Regions from separate parts of the Clostridioides sp. ZZV15-6598 genome, predicted to be linked through region 2. Evidence: a T-box and tRNA genes for the amino acid it is inferred to sense, from the RefSeq annotation. Region 2 holds a T-box; the other holds one or more tRNA genes.
What was found. A T-box is a leader RNA that pairs with one kind of tRNA and senses whether it is charged. The one in region 2 lies ahead of serS (serine--tRNA ligase), so its partner is inferred to be a tRNA-Ser.
Positions count from the first base shown of each region.

Region 1 (3,438 bases), on a different contig from region 2:
TTTGGAGGGATTGTAGGAGGAGTGATAGCAGGATTTAATTTATCAATGGTAATTATAAATATGGTGCCAGTAATAATATTAGCAGTACTGTTAGCAATAGGTTTGAAAGTAAATTCAACACTTATGATAAATGGGTCTTTAGTTTTTGGAAAAATTATATCTATATTGATAACAATAGGATTAGGTGCAGCGGCATTTCAAGAAATAACAGGTATAGTACTTATAAAAGGAATGACACCTATAAGAGAAGGTATTCAAGTAATTGGAAGTATTGCAATAGTATTATTGGGTACTTTTCCTATACTACATTTATTAGTTAAAGTTTTAAATAAACCACTTACAGCAGTAGGTGGAAAACTAGGTATGGATGCAACAAGTGCAGCAGGATTAGTTTTTACTTTAGCTAATAGTATTCCAGTATATAAAATGATGAAAGACATGAGCCCAAAAGGAAAGGTAGTAAATACAGCATGGTTAGTTTGTGCAACAGCAGCACTAGGTGATCATCTAGGATTTACAGCAGGAGTAGTGCCAGAGATGATTACACCTGTTGTAATTGGAAAGTTAGTTGGTGGAGTATTGGCGATTGCACTTGCTATGGTAATGACAAAAGATTTAACAGCAGAAGAAGAGCAAAGTAGTAAAATGAAAAAAGAGGTTGTATAAAAGAAGTAGTGTTAAAGTCAGAGTTAAGTTAAATTAAAAAACAGAGTTAAGTTAAATTGAACAAATAATGTAAATAAAAAAAGACATAGTTACATAGTAAATACACGTATATTTTAGGCATAAATGGAGCTAAATAAATAATTATTTGGCTCCTTAACTTTAATCAATGATATTTTATAAGGAACTAAAAATCAATCATACAAGCTAGTTATCAGCGATGACTAAAGGTATTCCTTTTTGAGAAAATTCTATAATTATATCGTGGTCTATACTAGCAGATGTAATAATAGTATCTATGTGTTCTATAGGAGCAACTGAAGCAAATGAATTTATTCCAAACTTAGGTGGTTCAACAACTACTATTGATTTTCTAGACCTTTCAATCATTTTTTTTCGAACAAGTGATTCTTCTAAATGATAGTCAGAAATACCATTTTCAAGTGTAATACCTCCAGCACCTAAAATTGCCTTATCGACATTAAATTGTTCAATAGCTGCTAATGTAAGTGGTCCAGAAAAAGAACCTTCAGTTTCTCTAAGATATCCACCAAGTACATATACTTTTATATTAGTATTCATAAGTTCATTTGCAACCAAAATTGAGTTAGTTATTACAGTTAAGTTTTTTTTGTCTTTTAAATTTTTTGCAACTTCAAGGACAGTAGTTCCAGTATCCATGAAAATAGTGTCATTTGTATTTATAAATTCACTACATTTAAGAGCAATTTGTTTTTTATCATTTGAATTTATCTTTTTTCTTTTAATATAGTTAAGTTCTACGCTACTTGCTATAACTGGTATAGCACCACCATAAACTCTTTTTAAAAGTCCAATACTTTCCATATGTGCTAAGTCTCTTCGAGCTGTTTCTATTGATATATCAAACATTTGGACTATGTCATTTATTTTAATTATATTATCTGATTCGAGAATACTTAAAATCTTCTCATATCTTTCCTGTGGTAACATGGAAAATCCTCCTTGGATTAATATTATTTTAGTTTTAAGCATAACTTATGATGAATTAAGGATTTATGTCTATATGTTAATGTGTGTAGATTTATTAAATAATATTATAAGCGCTATGCAAGATAATTTTACCATATTTCAAACTTACATTTAAGTAAAAAAGTGAAAATAGATATTTAATGACTTAAAATACCTTAAATTTCATAAATTAATTGACTAAAATATAATTTTATTATATAATTTAATTGCATAGAAATACGGAGAAGTACTCAAGTGGCTCAAGAGGATCCCCTGCTAAGGGATTAGGCTGGGTAACCGGTGCGAGGGTTCGAATCCCTCCTTCTCCGCCAATTATTAAAGGCTATTCTTGTTGAAGGTAGTCTTTTTTGTAATGTCTATTAATAAAAACAACCTAGCAGACATGATTAAAGAAAGGAGGTAATATATGACAACTTTAATTTTCTTTATAGTGGGAATAGCATCTTTAGTGGTTGCTTTCGTTATTGATGGGGGACACATTGGAGCATTATTTGTATTTTCATCAGCACTTGTTGTTTTTGGTGGAACTATAGGGGCTGTTGGTGCTTCGACACCATTTCCTGTGTTCAAAAAATCCATAAAGATAATGTCGTTAGCTTTTAAAAACAAAAAGCCTAACAATATAGAAAACATAGTTTATTTTAAAGAAATTGCAATCAAGGCCAGAAAAGAAGGTCTTCTTAGTATTGATAAAGAAATAAGCGAAAATAATGAATTAGACCCATTTATTAGAAAAGGTCTTGAACTTATGGTAGATGGAGTTGATGCAGCTACAATAAGAAACATATTAGAATCTCAGATACAGATAACATCAAAAAGACATAAAGAAGGAATAGCAATATTTGATTCAGCAGGAGGGTATGCGCCTACACTGGGAATCATAGGTACAGTTATGGGATTAGTACATATTTTAGGTAACCTTTCGAGTAATCCAGACGCACTTGGACCTCAGATATCTGTAGCGTTTTTAGCTACTTTATATGGTGTTGGTTCTGCCAATTTAATTTGGATACCAATAGCATCAAAGCTTAAAGCTATAAATCAACAAGAAACTAATGAAAGACTTTTAGTGATAGAAGCGATACTATCTATACTTGAGGGCGATAATTCTAATTTAATGACAGAAAAATTAAAGATATTTTTAAATTCAAAAGAATTAATTGAACTTGGAGAAGTTGATGGTAGAGTTGAATAATATAAAAGGATGGAATATTTATGTTACATGATGAAGACGAAAAAGAAGAAAATAATGAGCGATGGCTTTTAACTTATTCAGACCTCATAACATTACTTATGATTTTCTTTGTCATAATGTATTCTATGAGTAATGTCGATGCAGAGAAATACAAACAATTATCTCAATCTCTAAGTTCTGCATTTGGTGGTTCCTCTGGAGTTATTGAAGGTGGACAAAGTAAAATAGAACCAGTAGTTGACCCAAACAATAATAATTTAGATAGTTTACAAAATCCTGAGTTTAAAGAAGTTGCTGAAAATATTCAAAAGTATTTAAATGAAAGTGGACTGGCAAATTCAGTATCATTAAAAGCTCAAGATAGAGGACTAGTAATAAGCCTTAAAGATACTATCTTATTTGATACTGGAAAAGCTGTTATAATAAATGACTCTAGAGATAAGATTATTCAAATAGGTAAGATGTTAAATGAAATGAATAGTTATATAAGAGTAGAAGGTCATACAGATAACCTATCTATAAAAAATTCTGAATTTAAATCTAATTGGGATTTATCAGTCATGAGAGCA
Region 1 covers NZ_JAGWCS010000002.1:83,402-86,839, forward strand. Annotated here, with positions in the region: gene KGF50_RS00755 (ethanolamine utilization protein EutH) at 1-666, shown strand, start outside; gene KGF50_RS00760 (DeoR/GlpR family DNA-binding transcription regulator) at 871-1,635, opposite strand; tRNA gene KGF50_RS00765 (tRNA-Ser) at 1,895-1,985, shown strand; gene KGF50_RS00770 (flagellar motor protein) at 2,081-2,869, shown strand; gene KGF50_RS00775 (flagellar motor protein MotB) at 2,890-3,438, shown strand, end outside.
Region 1: it has a tRNA-Ser gene. The T-box ahead of serS (serine--tRNA ligase) is inferred to sense a tRNA for this amino acid. The anticodon was not compared.

Region 2 (3,438 bases):
TTCATTTTATAATTCAACTTAATTTTATTTTGTTTATTTAATATATTGCTATAAATAGCTACATTTAATTTAAATTAACCTCAAAAAATTTTTCAGTATCTAATTAAATGTTGATTTATGAAAATATTTAGCTTTTTATGATGAAGATTTTATCATATATATTAACATAAAAAAGTTATGAAATTATTAAATTTCATAACTTTTTTTAATTTACTATTTACTTACAGTATATTTTTAATCTTAAAATATTTTATCACTTATATAATATTAATACATAATTATTTTATAACATCAACACCCATATAAGGTCTTAATTCTTCTGGAACCACTACAGAACCATCTGCTTGTTGATAATTTTCTAAGATAGCAGCCAAGCATCTTCCTATAGCTAATCCAGAACCATTTAATGTATGAACATATTCTGCTTTTGATTTTTTATCTCTTTTAAATCTTATTCCTGCTCTTCTTGCTTGGAAATCTTCAAAGTTTGAACAAGAAGATATTTCTACATATCTATTATAACTTGGCATCCAAACTTCTAAATCGTATTTAAAAGCAGCCGTAAATCCTAAGTCTCCTGTACAGATTCTTACAACTCTATATGGAAGACCTAACATTTGTAACATAGTTTCAGCATCATGAGTTAATGATTCTAATTCTTTATAAGAATCCTCTGGTTTAACAAATTTAACTAATTCAACTTTATTGAATTGATGTTGTCTAACTAAACCTCTTGTGTCTCTTCCTGCTGAACCAGCTTCAGATCTAAAACAAGGAGTATATGCACAATATTTTATTGGAAGTTCTGCAGCATCTAATATTTCATTAGCATGTATATTTGTCACAGGTACTTCAGCTGTTGGTATTAAGAAATACTCTAGCCCTTCTATTTTAAACATATCTTCCTCAAATTTAGGAAGTTGACCAGTGCCTATAAAACTATTTCTATTAGCCATAAATGGAGGCAAAACTTCTGTATATCCATGTTTAGCTGTGTGAGTATTTAAGAAGAAATTCATTAAAGATCTTTCTAATCTAGCACCTAGTCCTCTGTATAAAGTAAATCTTGAACCAGTTATTTTTCCAGCTGTTTCAAAGTCTAATATGCCTAAACCAGTTCCTATATCCCAGTGAGCTTTATGTTCAAAATCAAATTTTGTAGGTTCTCCCCAAGTTCTTACTTGAACATTATCTTCATCTGTTTCACCTTGTGGCACATCTGGATGAGGTACATTTGGAATTCTCATCAATGCATATTCCATTTTTGCTTCAACTTCTTTTACTTTCTCATCAATACCTTTTATCTTGTCTGATAATTCTTTTAATCTTGCTTTTTCCTCTTCTACATCTTTTCCTTCTTTTATTAACTGTGGTATCTTTTTAGAATTTACATTTAATTCATTTTTCATAACTTCAACTTCTTGAAGTATCTCTCTTCTTTTATTATCTAATTCCACTACAGCATCAAGGTCGAATTCTTTTTCGCCTCTTATTTCCATAGCTTTTTTAATATCAGCTAAATTTTCTCTTATTCTTTTAATATCTAACATATTAATTCCTCCTAATAATTTTTATAATATAAATTAATAATTCCAATTTAAAGTAAAACATTTTTAACTGCAAATTCTTAGTTTAAACAAATTTGGAAAATAAAAAAAGACCTCCGTTTACCCTATAAAAGGGACGAAAATCTTTTATCCGCGTTGCCACCCTAATTGATCATACTCATATGTATAATCCTCTCAGACCTGTAACGTAGGTAAACGTCTAGCTTTAACTAGAAGCTCTAGAGTAGATTCAAAAACCATTGTAATGAGTTCTCACCATCCACTCATTCTCTGAATACAACCTGTTTTTTACTATTTTCTTTCAATGCTTTTAACTAATTGTTTTATTTGATAATCATTATATTATATATATTAACATCTTTCAATACTATTATTCAAATTTTTTTAGAATTTTCTTTAATTTATTATCTTAAGTTTGGTTTTTGGGTTTAATTAAAATATTATCTTTTATCCAAAGAGTTTAAATTACTTGTGTTATTAAACAATAATGAAGCAGGAATAAATGGAACTTCTATTTTATTTTCATCAAATTTCTTCTTAACTTTTTCCATTATATCAAAGTATACATCCCAATAATCATCAGTTTTAACCCAAGGTCTGGCAACTATCTGCATAGTATTATTGCCTATAGAGTTTAAACCTATGATTGGCTTTGGGTCATCTAGTATTCTTTTTTCATTTGTAAAAATTTCATTTAATATAGATTTAACCATATCTATATCGCTATCATACGAAATATTATACGAAAAATCTATTCTTCTTTTATTTTGATGTGTGTAATTAATTATATTATTACTTGTCAATTGAAAATTTGGTATTATTATAGTTTTATTATCTGGAGTTTTAAGAACAGTACTAAATATTTGTATATCAGAAACTGTACCTTCTACACCTGATCCTTGAATATAATCACCTATATTAAATGGCTTAAAAAACAAAATAATCATGCCTGAGCCTAGATTTGATAATATTTCCTTAAATGCTAATCCTATACTAAATCCAGCTGCTCCTAAGACCGCTACAACTGATGTAGTTTGTATTCCTATAATCCCTAAACTTATCAATGATATGATGGATAGCATTGATATATATATACCATATACAATAAAATTATTTACACCTTTACTCATGCCATATTTAATTAGAAACTTAGAAACCATCTTTCTTACTATCTTAGCTATATAAATACCTATTACAAATATTGTTATTGCATATATAATATTTGGTATATTATCACTGAAATTATTAAGCATATTTTCTAAAGTTCTCTTAGTTATATTACTATTTGTTGAAGTAGTCTTAGCCAATGACAAAAAATTCATTTAACTCCTCCTTATGATAATATTCCACTGTCATCTAATTTTTCTATTATATCTTCAATAGTTTTTTCTTTGAGTGCTTCAATTGTATGAATATGACTACATTCTGTTAAAACTGATAATTGTTTAAACTCATTTGTTTCAACTTTTCTCATAAAATCATCTATATCCATTTTAGAATAAATATTAAGTTCAGCAGTTATTTGACCATATGTCGGATGATTTACAATAACATCTTTTACAATTCCACCCAAATCTACAATAATCCTTAGTTCCTCATAAATTTCTTGGGGATTTTTATGATTTTTACATTTTATTTGTCTGGAAAAGTATGGTTGATTATATATTATATATCCTTGAGGTGTTGCTATTATTTCGAAGCCTTTAGCTCTTATAAGCGCTATATCTTGTACTATTACTTGTCTGCTTACATTTAATAGCTCCGCTAGCATTCCACCTTTTACAGGATGCTTAGATTCCTTTAAAATATCTATTAACTTGTTTCTTCTTTCATTAGAATTCATATTACACCTTCTTTCTAAATCAAAACT
Region 2 covers NZ_JAGWCS010000143.1:181-3,618, reverse strand. Annotated here, with positions in the region: gene serS (serine--tRNA ligase) at 279-1,550, opposite strand; T-box leader at 1,677-1,882, opposite strand; gene KGF50_RS18335 (mechanosensitive ion channel domain-containing protein) at 2,009-2,890, opposite strand; gene KGF50_RS18330 (transcription repressor NadR) at 2,902-3,411, opposite strand.